Arthrobacter globiformis: one gene and its partner. The protein of the gene in region 2 interacts with the protein of the main gene of each other region in a pairwise test. Links are inferred from orthologs where the notes say so. Each region holds a gene or a part of one and is shown on either strand. Other genes may lie near its edges.

What was found. Proteins that work in one complex are often made in the same cells at the same time.
Region 1: the proteins of rplA (region 2) and thrS interact in binary tests that used the Escherichia coli proteins (3 or more experiments, as listed by UniProt). The link is inferred for Arthrobacter globiformis from one-to-one orthologs.

Annotation. Positions count from the first base shown.
Region 1 is NZ_JAUSZX010000001.1:3,115,426-3,122,408, reverse strand. What follows is about bases 2,305-5,202. They hold thrS (threonine--tRNA ligase), read left to right. Parts: upstream 2,305-2,720; coding sequence 2,721-4,685; downstream 4,686-5,202. Other genes in these bases: QFZ23_RS14505 (HIT family protein), read left to right, coding at 4,705-5,202; QFZ23_RS14515 (DNA polymerase III subunit alpha), read left to right, coding at 2,305-2,527. Outside these bases: more of QFZ23_RS14515, read left to right, coding at 1-2,304; more of QFZ23_RS14505, read left to right, coding at 5,203-5,292; pgsA (phosphatidylinositol phosphate synthase), read left to right, coding at 5,282-5,902; pyridoxal 5'-phosphate synthase lyase subunit PdxS, read left to right, coding at 6,041-6,967. UniProt on the Escherichia coli protein: Catalyzes the attachment of threonine to tRNA(Thr) in a two-step reaction: L-threonine is first activated by ATP to form Thr-AMP and then transferred to the acceptor end of tRNA(Thr). The rate-limiting step is amino acid activation in the presence of tRNA.
Region 2 is NZ_JAUSZX010000001.1:3,793,556-3,800,450, forward strand. Bases 2,301-5,110 are described here. They hold rplA (50S ribosomal protein L1), read right to left. Parts: upstream 4,155-5,110; coding sequence 3,447-4,154; downstream 2,301-3,446. Other genes in these bases: QFZ23_RS17795 (GNAT family N-acetyltransferase), read right to left, coding at 2,301-3,257; rplK (50S ribosomal protein L11), read right to left, coding at 4,339-4,770; nusG (transcription termination/antitermination protein NusG), read right to left, coding at 4,904-5,110. In the rest of the region: rplL (50S ribosomal protein L7/L12), read right to left, coding at 1-4; rplJ (50S ribosomal protein L10), read right to left, coding at 79-681; QFZ23_RS17790 (GNAT family N-acetyltransferase), read right to left, coding at 975-2,084; more of QFZ23_RS17795, read right to left, coding at 2,166-2,300; more of nusG, read right to left, coding at 5,111-5,827; preprotein translocase subunit SecE, read right to left, coding at 5,944-6,213; QFZ23_RS17825 (pyridoxal phosphate-dependent aminotransferase), read left to right, coding at 6,656-6,895. UniProt on the Escherichia coli protein: One of the primary rRNA binding proteins, it binds very close to the 3'-end of the 23S rRNA. Forms part of the L1 stalk. It is often not seen in high-resolution crystal structures, but can be seen in cryo_EM and 3D reconstruction models.

The DNA.
Region 1 (6,983 bases), 680 kb from region 2 along the record:
GCGTGCTCGGCTGCAGCATGAGCTGAAGATCATTGCCCGCCTCGGCTTTGCCTCCTACTTCCTCACCGTGGCCGAGGTTTCCCGCATGATCCTGGATATGGGTGTGAGGGCGGCAGCCAGGGGATCGGGGGCTTCCAGCCTGGTGAACTACCTGATTGACATCAGCCAGGTGAACCCCCTCCAGCATGACCTGATCTTTGAACGGTTCCTCTCCGGCGACCGGTCAACGCTGCCTGACATCGACATCGATGTTGAAAGCGCTGAGCGGCACAACGTCTACCGGAAGATCTTTGACCGGTTCGGCTCCCAGCGCGTCACACTGATGAGCATGCAGAACGGCTACCGCGCTCGCGGTGCGGTGCGGGACGCCGGCATGGCTTTGGGGATGGACGACGGCGATGTCGGCGAGATTGCCAAACAGCTGTGGCGCTTTTCGGCACGGAAGTTCCGGGAGGCACTGGAGGAAAAGCCGGAACTTCGAGAGTTCGCCGGACGTGTGGAACAGCGGAACTTTGCGGAGAACCAGCAGCTGGACCTGCTGGTGGATCTCACCGAACGGCTGGACCGGCTTCCGCGCCATATCTCCATGCACCCCTGCGGGGTGATCCTCGGTGATGCCACCCTGCTGGACCGGACCCCCGTCCAGCCCAGCGGCCTTGGCCTGCCCATGAGCCAGTTCGATAAACACGACATGGACCCCATGGGCATGCTGAAGTTGGATGTCCTGGGAGTCAGGATGCAAAGCGCCATGGCCTTTGCCGTGCGGGAGATCATCCGCATCCATCCCTCCAAGGCTGAAGTGGTGGCAGCCGGAGCCCACCCCGTGGCAACGGATGGCAGCGGTCCGGACTACATCGCCGAGGACGGCCGGATCGACCTCAATGCCGTGCCCCTGGATGATGAGCCGACGTATGAGCTGATCAGAAGCACCCACACGCTGGGGTGCTTCCAGATCGAATCACCGGGCCAGCGGGAGCTGGTGGGCAAGATGGCCCCGCGCGAATTCAACGACCTCATCATCGACATCTCACTGTTCCGCCCTGGGCCCATGAAATCGGACATGGTCCGGCCGTTCCTGGAACACAGGCACGGCTTCGCGCCAGAGACCTACCCGCACCCTGACCTGAAGCCGGTACTTCAGGAAACCCACGGGGTGACGGTCTTCCATGAGCAGATCCTGCGGACCTTTGATGTGATGACCGGCTGCGGGCTGGCAAAAGCCGACGAGTTCCGCAGGGCGTTGAGCAATGACGTCATGGAAGGGCAGGTTGAGGAGTTTTTCCGCCGCGAGGCAAAAGCCAGAGGATATAAGCCGGACGTCGTGGACAAAGTTTGGGGCACCCTGAAATCGTTCGCCAGTTTCGGGTTCTGCAAAGCCCACGGCGCCGCCTTTGCCGTGCCCACCTACCAGTCGGCCTGGCTGAAGGCGCACCATCCGGAAGCGTTCCTCGCTGGCCTGTGGGAACACGATCCCGGGATGTATCCCAAGCGTCTCCTTGTGGCCGAAGCACGCCGCATGGGGATCCCCATTCTTCCGCTGGACATCAACCGCAGCGGGGCGGAATACCGGGTTGAGCGCGTCGCGGAAGGCCCGGACCGGGGAAAGCTGGGCATCCGACTGAGCCTCAACGGCATCTTCGGGCTGTCCGGTTCTGAGCTGAAGCGGATCGTTGCAGGCCAGCCCTATGACTCACTGGCGGATCTAAGGGCACGCTCCAGGCTGAGCAAGCCCAGCATCAAGCGGCTCGCCCAACTGGGTGCCTTTGACACACTGCACCGGGAATCCGGCGGAACAGCCAACCGGGCAGACCTTGTCCACCACCTGCAGAGCCTGCAGGGCAAGCCGGCAAAGAAGGGCGCCGACGTCATTGAGGGGCAGCTCGCGTTGCCTCTTGGGGATGTCGAGTTGCGGAACGTCAAGGCCGGGCTGCCGGAGCCCACCATGGTGGAGAACGTCCGGGCGGAACTTGACCTGATGGCTGTTGATGTCAGTGAACACCTGATGTCCAGCCACCGGCCGCTCCTGGACCGGCTGGGCGTCACCACAGCGGATAAACTGCTAGGGCTGCGCAACGGCACGGAGGTCCTGGTTGCCGGTGTCCGCATCGCCACCCAGACCCCGCCCATGCGCGGCGGCAGGCGGGTGGTCTTCATCAGCATCGATGATGGCACCGGGTGCGTGGATTCCGTGTTCTTTCACGAGGCGCAGGAGCATGCAGGCCCGCTGCTGTTCAGCACCCGGCTGCTGCTTATCCGGGGAACCACCCGGCGGACCGGTCCGCGTGGCATCAGCCTCAGCGCCAGCATGGCGTGGGACCTCAGCCAGGTGGATACCCTGCCATTCCCAGGACGGGGGACCGCTGCCCCGGGGAACGGCGAGGCGGGAAACCTTGAGCAGGGGAACCTTGAGCCGGGAGATCTCGAGCCAGGGAACGGCGAACCAGGAAGCATCGAACATGAATTCAGGCAGCCGGGACCACTGGAAGGCATCAGCAGGAACCTGGCCATCACCGGCCTGGGAAGCTGACCCGCCCCTTTCCTTTTCCAATTGTTCCCATTGGGTGCCGCCGTGCCGCTTTGGCTCGCCACTTCTGCAACAGATAACATTGACGAGGCTGGCTGTGGTCCCCGTACGCCACAAGCTACGAAGCCTGAACCTTGAATAGGAGACACCCGTGTCAGATGCCCAGCAGATCACCCTCATCGTCGATGGCGAAGAAATGAAGGTGACTACCGGGACCACCGGCGCGGAACTCTTCTTTGAGCGCCGCGACGTCGTTGTGGCCCGGGTCGACGGCGAACTCAAAGACCTGGACCAGCCCCTTCCCGAGGGTGCCGAGGTTGAAGGCGTCACCATCGATTCCCCCGACGGGCTCAACGTCCTCCGGCACTCGACTGCCCACGTCATGGCCCAGGCCGTGCAGCAGCTGCGCCCGGACGCCAAGCTTGGCATTGGTCCCTACATCAATGACGGGTTCTACTTCGACTTCGACGTCGCGGAGCCCTTCACTCCCGAGGACCTGCGCCAGCTGGAAAAGATGATGCTCAAGATCGTCAACCAGAACCAGAAGTTCGTCCGCCGCGTCGTCTCGGAGGACGAGGCCCGCGAGGCCATGAAGAATGAGCCGTACAAGCTTGAACTGCTGGGGAAGAAGAACGACGCCGCCGAAGCCGGCGAAGGCGTCAACGTCGAAGTGGGCGCCGGAGACATCACCATCTACGACAACGTCGACCGCAAGAGCGGGGACAGCGTCTGGTGCGACCTGTGCCGCGGCCCCCACCTGCCCAACACCAAGCTCATCTCCAACGCCTTTGCCCTGACCCGGTCCTCGGCCGCGTACTGGCTGGGCAACCAGAACAACCAGCAGCTGCAGCGCATCTACGGCACCGCGTGGCCCACCAAGGATGCCCTGAAGGCGTACCAGGAACGCATCGCCGAGGCCGAGCGCCGCGACCACCGGAAGCTTGGTGCCGAGCTGGACCTGTTCTCCTTCCCCGATGAGCTGGGATCTGGCCTGCCCGTCTTCCACCCCAAGGGCGGCATCATCCGCAAGGCCATGGAGGACTACTCCCGGCAGCGGCACGTGGACGCCGGCTACGAGTTCGTCTACACCCCGCACATCACCAAGGGGCACCTGTACGAGGTATCCGGCCACCTGGACTGGTACCGGGACGGCATGTTCCCCGCAATGCACATCGACGCGGAGCACAACGAGGACGGCACCGTCCGCAAGCCCGGCCAGGACTACTACCTGAAGCCGATGAACTGCCCCATGCACAACCTGATCTTCCGCTCCCGCGGACGCTCCTACCGCGAACTGCCGCTGCGGCTGTTCGAATTCGGCTCGGTCTACCGGTACGAAAAGTCCGGTGTGGTCCACGGCCTGACCCGCGTGCGCGGCATGACACAGGACGACGCCCACATTTACTGCACCCGCGAGCAGATGAAGGACGAGCTCACCACCACGCTGAACTTCGTGCTGGGCCTCCTCAAGGACTACGGCCTGGACGACTTCTACCTCGAGCTGTCCACCAAGAACGAGGACAAGTTCGTCGGTGACGACGCCACCTGGGAGGAAGCCACCCGCACCCTGGCCGAAGTTGCCGAGGCCTCCGGACTGGAGCTGGTTCCGGACCCGGGCGGAGCTGCGTTCTACGGGCCCAAGATCTCGGTCCAGGCGAAGGATGCCCTGGGCCGCACCTGGCAGATGTCCACGATCCAGCTCGACTTCAACCTGCCTGAGCGCTTCGAACTTGAGTTCCAGGCCGCCGACGGCACCCGCCAGCGTCCCGTCATGATCCACCGGGCCTTGTTCGGATCGGTGGAGCGGTTCATGGGCGTCCTCACCGAGCACTATGCCGGCGCCTTCCCGGCCTGGCTCGCTCCGGTGCAGGTGGTGGGCATCCCCGTAGCGGAGGCCTTCAACGACTACATGTTCGACGTCGTCGACAAGCTCAAGGCGGCCGGCATCCGCGCCGAGGTGGACATCTCCTCGGACCGTTTCCCGAAGAAGATCCGCACGGCCAGCAAGGACAAGATCCCGTTCGTGCTGATTGCCGGCGGTGAGGACGCGGAGGCGGGCGCGGTCTCCTTCCGGTTCCGGGACGGCAGCCAGGACAACGGCGTGCCCGTGGCCGAGGCTGTCCAGCGGATCGTGGACGCCGTCCGCAACCGGACCAGCTAGCCGCGGCGGAGGGGAACACGTGCAGGACAACACAGGGTCGGGCTATCCGGGCGACGCGGAAGTGACGGACGATTTTGGCCTCGCCGGCGTTCCGGATGCCTTCCAGCGGCTGTGGACTCCGCACCGCATGGCCTACATCAAGGGCGGGCAGCACCAGTTTAAGAACACGGACGACTGCCCGTTCTGCATCGCGCCCGCGCGCACCGATGAGGAGTCGCTCATCGTGTACCGAGGGCGCACGAGCTACGTGGTGCTCAACCTGTTCCCCTACAACCCCGGCCACCTGCTGGTGTGCCCGTACCGCCACGTCCCCGATTACACGGACCTGACGGTGGAGGAGACCGCCGAATTCGCCGACCTGACGCAGACTGCCATGCGCGTGCTGCGGAAGGTGGCGAATCCCGGCGGCTTCAACCTGGGCATGAACCAGGGGGTTGTGGGCGGGGCCGGCATCGCGGGGCACCTGCATCAGCACATCGTTCCGCGCTGGGGCGGCGACGGTAACTTCTTTCCGATCATCGCCCAGACCAAGGCGATCACCCAGACGCTCGACGAGGTCCGCCAGCAGGTTGCCGACGCGTGGCCCGGGGAGACGCATGCTGAATAGGCATGCCCGCGGCTTCTTCACCGCGCTGTTTACCCCCCTTGCACGCTGGCTGCTGAAAGTTGGCGTCTCGCCGGACGCCATCACCATTGTGGGAACTGCCGGCGTGGTGGTTGGTGCCCTGGTGTTCTATCCGCTGGGCCAGCTGTTCTGGGGAACCGTCTTCATCACGGCGTTCATCTTCTCCGACGTCATCGACGGCATCATGGCCCGGATGCAGAACCTCGGCGGCCGCTGGGGCAACTTCCTGGACTCCAGCCTGGACCGGCTGGCTGACGGGGCCCTCTTTGCCGGCCTTGCCATCTGGTTTTTCACCGGCGGTGCGGATGCCCCCATAGCCATCGCCGCCGTCGTCTGCCTTGTTCTTGGCATGGTGGTCTCCTATGTCCGGGCGAAGGCCGAATCCCTCGGCTTCCAGGCCAACGTGGGCATTGCCGAGCGTGCCGAACGGCTGGTTTCCGTCCTGGTGATCACCGGCCTCACCGGTGCCGGGCTGCCGCCCGTGGTGCTGTTGGCGACTCTGGTACTGCTGGCCGCGGCGAGCCTCGTCACCGTGGTCCAGCGCGTCCTGACCGTGCGCGTCCAGTCGCTGGAAGACTCCGAGCAAACCTGATTAAGCCGGGCTGCCGCGGGGGGACTAGTATTAGGACTGCCCGGTCAATGGATCCGGTAATCCGGTGTGTGCAAAAACGGCATGTCCATGCCGCCCGCACTGCCGGCGAAGGTCATCTAGCTACCCATAGGGGTTTTTGTGTCTACACCTGATGTAAGCAACGAAGCCGGCTCGTCCGCCAACAGCGTGACGGGCAGCAACCGCGTCAAGCGCGGCATGGCAGAGATGCTCAAAGGCGGCGTCATCATGGACGTCGTCAACGTCGAGCAGGCCCGCATCGCCGAAGACGCCGGTGCCGTTGCCGTTATGGCGCTCGAGCGCGTCCCGGCCGACATCCGCGCGCAGGGCGGCGTGTCCCGCATGTCCGATCCGGACATGATCGACCAGATCATCGATGCCGTGTCCATCCCGGTCATGGCCAAGGCCAGGATCGGGCACTTCGTCGAGGCCCAGATCCTCCAGTCTCTCGGTGTCGACTACATCGACGAGTCCGAGGTCCTGACCCCGGCCGACTACACGAACCACATCGACAAGTGGAACTTCACCGTTCCCTTCGTCTGTGGTGCCACCAACCTCGGTGAGGCGCTGCGCCGCATCAACGAGGGCGCGGCCATGATCCGTTCCAAGGGCGAGGCCGGCACCGGCGACGTCTCGAACGCCACCACGCACATGCGGCAGATCCGCGCCGAGATCAAGAAGCTCGCCTCGCTGCCCGAGGACGAGCTGTACGTCGCGGCCAAGGAACTGCAGGCCCCGTACGAACTGGTCAAGGAAATTGCCGCCACCGGCAAGCTTCCGGTGGTGCTGTTCACCGCCGGCGGCATCGCCACCCCGGCCGACGCCGCGATGATGATGCAGCTCGGCGCCGACGGCGTGTTCGTCGGCTCGGGCATCTTCAAGTCCGGCAACCCGGCCCAGCGTGCCGCCGCCGTCGTGAAGGCCACCACCTTCTTCGATGACCCGGACGTCATCGCCAAGGCCTCCCGCGGCCTCGGTGAGGCCATGGTCGGCATCAACGTGGACGAGATCCCCCAGCCGCACCGCCTCGCCGAGCGCGGCTGGTAACTCGCACCGTTAGGTG
Region 2 (6,895 bases):
CCATGGTTGGCGTCCTTCCTATAAAGGTGGCCGGGGGCTGAATGCCCTCCGTTCCACCGGAGTCTTTTTGGGAGAGAGTTAGTTCTCTTCGGCAGCGGCTTCGGCCGGAGCCTCAGCTGCTTCTTCTGCGACTGCGTCAGCGTCTGCGGCGGGAGCTTCTTCAGCGGCGGGAGCTTCGGCTTCAGCCGGAGCACCGTTCTCTTCTTCAAGCTTGAGGCGCAGTGCGTCGATGATGCGTGCAGCAGCGGCAGCAGGTGCCTTGAGGATGCCTGCAACCTTGGCGAGCTGCAGCTCGCGGGACTCGAGTGCTGCCAGGGCAGCAACTTCGCTGGCGTTCAGTGCCTTGCCCTCGAAGTAACCGGTCTTGATGACCAGCTGCTTGTTGGCCTTGGCAAAATCCGTCAGGCTCTTGGCAGCTGCAACTGCGTCACCCTTGATGAACGCGATTGCAGTGGGGCCGGCGAGCTGGCCGTCGAATGCTTCGACACCAGCTTCCTTGGCTGCAATGGCGGTCAGGGTGTTCTTGACGACCGCGAACTTGGTGTCCTGGCCGAGAGAAACACGCAGCTGCTTGAGCTGTGCAACGGTGAGCCCACGGTATTCGGTCAGGACAGCGGCGTTCGATTCCTTGAAATCGTTAGTGATCTCAGCTACTGCTGAAACCTTGGTAGGCGTTGCCATAACCCTCCTTCCGGGGATAGTGCCGGTATTCCGGGTCCCCGCTCAGGTGAGCTAAAACTAAAAACGCCCCGCGCAGATGCACGGGGCTTGGCTCAACGCTGTCATAACAGCGGAACTTTGCTTCGTTCACCTGCGCCGGCCGCCCTATGTTCAGGGTCCTTCGTCTGGAAACCCACTGGCTCTTTTTCACACAACTGCAGAGTTGAGCTGAGCTCGAAAGAGTGGGAATCCAACAACCGACGGTCTTTGGTAGTTCAAGCTTACGGGAGGGTTCCGGGGATAACCAAATCGGCCTAGCTTCTGCTGGGTCCCAGGTCCGGTAGTTCCTTCTGCCAGATCCCGGTGACTCCCGCCGTCGTGAACCCGAGCTGGCGGTTGACCGTGAGCAGGTACCGGTTTTCCGGTGCGTTCCAGGTATAGATCACCCGCGCCGCGGGGAACTGCTCGGTGAGGCGCTCCATGTTGGCCACCTTGATGAGCAGGCCGAGCTTGTTGCCGCGGTGCGCCTGCAGCACCACGGTATCGTCCTGGAAGACGACGTCCTGCCGCTGCGCCAGGACGCTGATGGTGGTCAGCCCCACGAGCGTCCCCGTGGCGATATGTTCGACGGCGGTCACCACCGTGCGCCGTCCCTGGGAGATCATGACTTCCTCGGCTTCACGCAGGATCCTGGCGTCGAAAACCATGCTGTCGTCGTCCTCCGCCGGCCCGGCGTCACCGCCGGCCTGGTTTTCGAGGGCAGCCACCGATTCCAGCCAGCGCTCCGGGCAGCGGTCGGTCCAGTGGTGCAGGCGGTAGCGGCCGTTGTTGGCCTCCTGCGCCTCTGCCTCGAGCTCGGCCACAAGCTTGCTGTCCAGCGGCAGCGCGCACGAGCTGAACTGTTCGATGTGCTGCAGGGTGTAACCGGTGCGCTGGGCGAACTCCACCTCGCGGCTGCCGAGCGGCACGTACCCTTGCCCCGATCCGGGCACCAGCTGCTCGGGCGCGAATTCGTGCAGGGAGGCGCCGGGGTGGTTGGTGTCCACCAGGATCATGGTGCGGCCCTCCTCCCGGGCGAAATGCTCGGCGGCCTCCAGCAGCTGCCGGCCCACGCCCTGGCGCTGATACTCGGGGAGGATGTCCAGGGTGAATTCGGCAAGGTCCAGGTTGTCAGCGAGGGGCAGTGCGATGTCCACGGTGCCCACGATGTCGTCGCCGACCTTTGCCACGAGGATCACCTGGCGCTCGTACGGGTCGTCCAGTTCGAGAAGCTTTTCCAGCGGCGTGTAGGCGAGGTCGTCACTGCCCCAGGTATCCATCCGGACCTTGCGGCCCACCTCCACCGCGGCGAGAAAGTCCGCTGCATCGGCAGCATCCACGGAGTCCGGAATCCACAGCCGCTCGATCCGCACCTCTATTGCCATCATCCCCAGCCGTTTCCGCCGCTTGCCATGAAGGCTGCGGGCTTGAGTCCACGCGGTGTATCCGTCGCCAGCATATGCCGGTTAGCGCCGGCGCTGCCACTCACCGTCGTACCCCGCCGCACGGAAGCCCAGGGCCACATTGATTGCCAGCATGTGGTCGTTCTCCGCGGCGTTGAATGTCAGGACCCGTTCCACTTCGGGATGGTCCTGCTGCAGGCGCCGCAGGTTGCGCACCTTCACCAGCATCCCCAGCCGGTGCCCGCGGTGTGTCTTGGCCACGAGCGTGTCGTCCTGCTCGGCCAGCCACGGTTTTTCGTCCGAATGCTGCAGCACCGAGTAGGCGGCCAGCTCGCCGCTCGCCTTATGCCGGGCCACCGCCACCAGCGAGGCCAGGCCCGTCCGCCTCCATTCCTCCTCTACGTGCCGGACGCGCTTGGCGTCCCACACCTCGGCGTCGTAGTGCAGCGCCCCTGCCGGGGTGTCCGTGCTCATTCTGGACATGAGCACCGCCATCTCGTCGACGTACTCATCCGGACAGCAGTCTGTCCAATCGAGAATCTCGTACTGGTCCCCGGCGATGCCGGCTGCCTCGCCTTCCAGCGCGTCAAGGACACCGTCCGACGGCGGCATGTCCAGTGCGCTGAAACGCGTCACCTGCTCGAGGGTGTAACCGGCCGCCACGGCGAACCGTACGCCGCGGGCCGCGGCCGGGACTCCGCCCGTCCCCGTTCCGGCCCTGAGGATTCCCGGGCCATCCGGATCGAACCCGGGCGCGTGCTCGGTGAAGGACTGCAGGGTGCTGCGTCCGTCCTCCGCCGCCAGTGCTTCTGCATGCCGCAGGAGAGCCTGGCCGATGCCGCGGCCGCTGAACCCGTTGAGGACATCCACCCTGAGGAACGCATCCTGGAGGTTCTCTTTTTGACTCAGCCTTACCCAGGACCTTGCCACCATGCGGCCGTCCAGCCGTACGAAGAAGAGCCGCAGCTTCTCGTAGTCATCGTCGCGCCACGCTTCCAGCCTGGCCTTGCGGGGCGCTGCCCGGTCAAGGTTGCCCCAGGTCTCCAGCACAACTGCATCGCTGAGGTCGCTGAACTCGAGGAAGTCTGTGGCGTCGGGCGCGTCAAGCGACGCAGGCAGGAACAGCGGCTCGATCCGGTAGGAGGGCGTCGTCACCGGATCAGCCTAGCCGCAACACGCTGAGTCCGACAGAGCCCCTTCCAGAGCGGGCTGGCGCGCCTGACTGGAGTCCCGCCGTCGTGCTCCAGGGGTGACAAGAGCCGCCGCAAATGCACAAGGACCGCCCGGCAGATGCCGGACGGTCCTTTGGTGCTGACCGGAGATCCGGCCGGTGGTTCGTGAGACTTATGCCTCGGTCAGAACCTTGGTGACGTTGGGGTCAACGGAGATGCCGGGACCGAACGTGGTGGCAACCGTTGCCTTCTGGATGTAGCGGCCCTTGGAAGCGGACGGCTTCAGGCGGAGCACCTCTTCGAGGGCAGCGGCGTAGTTCTCGGCCAACTTGACGGCGTCAAACGAAACCTTGCCGATGATGAAGTGCAGGTTGGAGTGCTTGTCGACGCGGAAGTCGATCTTGCCGCCCTTGATGTCGTTGACAGCCTTGGTGACATCGGGGGTGACGGTGCCGGTCTTCGGGTTCGGCATCAGGTTACGCGGACCCAGGACCTTACCGAGACGGCCAACCTTGCCCATGAGGTCAGGGGTGGCAACGGCTGCGTCGAAGTCGGTCCAGCCGCCGGCGATCTTTTCGATCAGGTCGTCGGAACCAACGAAGTCGGCGCCGGCAGCGATTGCTGCTTCGGCCTTCTCACCCGTGGCGAACACGAGGACGCGGGCGGTCTTACCGGTGCCGTGCGGCAGGTTGACGGTACCGCGGACCATCTGGTCGGCCTTGCGGGGGTCAACGCCCAGGCGGAAGGCGACCTCAACGGTGGCGTCGAACTTGGACGGGTTGGTGTCCTTGGCGAGCGTCACTGCCTCGAACGGCGCGTAGAACTTCTCCGCGTCGATCTTGGCTGCGGCTGCCTCGTATGCTTTGCTGCGCTTTGCCATGCTGCTTATTTCTCCTTGTGCAGTTGTGGTCTGCGGACCGCGCTGGGCCCTGCCACAGTTGGAAATCCGGCTGTTTTATCCGGACCGATTTCCAACATTTCAATGTTTCAGTGGTGCCGGTTTCCCGGCGGTGCTGCCCGGCGTCGTTCCCGGTTTCCCGGACCCGGCACCGCATCAGCGGAAATTAACCCTCGACGGTGATACCCATGGAGCGGGCGGTGCCGGCGATGATCTTCGCTGCGCCTTCGAGGCTGGTGGCGTTGAGGTCTTCCATCTTGGTGGAGGCGATCTCGTTGACCTGGGCCTGGGTCAGCTTGGCAACCTTGACGGTGTGCGGGGTAGCCGAACCCTTGGCGACGCCTGCAGCCTTCTTGATGAGCTCTGCAGCCGGCGGGGTCTTGGTGATGAACGTGAACGAACGGTCTTCGTAGACCGTGATTTCAACAGGAATAACGTTGCCGCGCTGGGCTTCCGTCGCGGCGTTGTACGCCTTGCAGAATTCCATGATGTTGACACCGTGCTGGCCAAGCGCAGGACCGATCGGCGGGGCCGGGTTAGCGGCACCTGCCTGGATCTGCAGCTTGATGAGGCCGGTGACCTTCTTCTTGGGAGCCAATGTAGGGTCCTTCTCTCAAATGCGTCCTGGGACACAGGAGCGTGCCTCAGGTGGTTGACCGCCATGGCGAGGCGGTCGGCCGTTCCGGAACTGCTAAAGCGGGCCGCTCCGGAACGAAATCTGTGGTGATCAGCTAGATCTTGGTGACCTGGTTGAAGGCCAGCGTGACCGGGGTCTCGCGTTCGAAGATGGAGACCAGCACCACGAGGGTCTGGGAATCCACCTTGATCTCGGAGATCGTGGCGGGAAGGGTCTCGAAGGGGCCCTCCTTGACGATGACCGATTCGCCGACCTCGAAGTCGACGTTCACCGGAGCGGCGGCCTGCTTGGTGGGCTTGCCCTTCTCTGCCTGCTCCTCTTCGAAGACCGGCGCGAGCATGGAGAAGACCTCATCAAGGCGCAGCGGCACGGGGTTGTGGGCGTTGCCCACGAAGCCGGTGACACCCGGGGTGTGGCGGACGGCGCCCCACGAGGCGTCGGTCAGGTCCATGCGGACCAGCACGTAGCCGGGGATGCGGACGCGGTTGATGACCTTGCGCTGAGCGTTCTTGATCTCAACGACCTCTTCCATCGGAACCTGGATTTCGAAGATGTAATCTTCCATGTCCAGGGTCTGGATGCGGGTCTCAAGGTTGGCCTTGACGCGGTTTTCGTAGCCGGCATAGGAGTGGATGACATACCAGTCACCCTCCTGGCGGCGCAGCTTGGACTTGAACTCCTCGGCCGGGTCGGTCGCCTGGGCGGCAGCAGCGGCCAGGACGTCGGTCCCTTCGGCGCCTTCCTCGGCGTCCTCTCCAGTCACGGCGTCGGCGTCAGCAGCGTCGGTCTCGGCGTCGTCTCCGGTCACGGCGTCGGCGTCAGCAGCGTCGGTCTCGGCGTCGGCGTCAGCAGCGTCGGTCTCGTCGTCAGCGTCAGTCTCAGCGTCGTCTTCAAAATCGGCGTCGCCTTCGGAATCGGGCGCAGCAGACTCAACCTCGGAGCCCTCAGCGGACTCAGCCGCGGGGTTCTGGGTTTCATCCAGCTCAGTCTCAGTTACCTCGAGCTCCTGCTCAGACACTTGGTCTCCTGCTTCCTCATTGCCTAATTGCCTATTTAAATGGCTCAATTCCGCACACTCCGCAGCTCCTCACCGAATCCGGCCGGGGAGCCCACGCAGTCTGCGGACCGATCGCCTTAGCGGTCCTTGGCGCCTGTACCGCTGAAGACCCAGCTCACCGCGGTGCCGAACGCCAGGTCCAGCAGAGTGACGATCACCATCATGATGACTACGAATACGAGCACCACGAGCGTGTAGTTGATCAGTTCCTTGCGGGTGGGGGCAACGACCTTCTTCAGTTCGCCAATGACCTGGCGGATGAAGAGCGCGATGCGAGCGAAGAAGCCAGCCTTGGCGGCCTTCTTTGCGGGGCGGCCCTTGGAGCTGCTTGCAGCTGTTTCGGTCACCTATTCCTCACTCATCCTCGCAAGTCGGATTACCCGGCTCTGAACTGAACCTTTGGTTGCTGCGCTTGCTCCGGCTTTTCGCCGGAACAGCCTGCGCAGGGCAGACAGGACTCGAACCTGCAACCTGCGGTTTTGGAGACCGCTGCGCTACCAATTGCGCCACTACCCTATGGATCAAAAACCGATGGAGGCCGCACTTTTCCCCAAGGCCGTCTGGGGCGCACGTCATCATCCGTGTTTCAACACCGGAGAACTAGTCTACGCAACAACTGCGCTCACGTCGAACCAGCCTCATTTCGGACCGTTTTCAGCTTCTGGATCCGCGCCGCACCGCAGTCACAAATCCGTGTTCCACCTCGAACGATCCGGTGAACAGCATAGAGTAGATTCCGTCGAAATCCACCATTCAGCTCACCAGCTGCAAGCGAAGAACGGACCTGCCATGTCTTCCGCCCGCGTTTCCCAACGCATTTCCGCCATTGCCGAATCCGCCACCCTGGCTGTCGACGCCAAGGCCAAGGCGCTGAAGGCGGCCGGCCGGCCGGTGATTGGCTTCGGTGCGGGCGAGCCCGACTTCCCCACCCCGGACTACATCGTCCAGGCCGCCATCGACGCCGCCAGCCAGCCGAAGTACCACCGCTATTCCCCCGCTGGCGGCCTGCCCGAGCTGAAGAAGGCCATC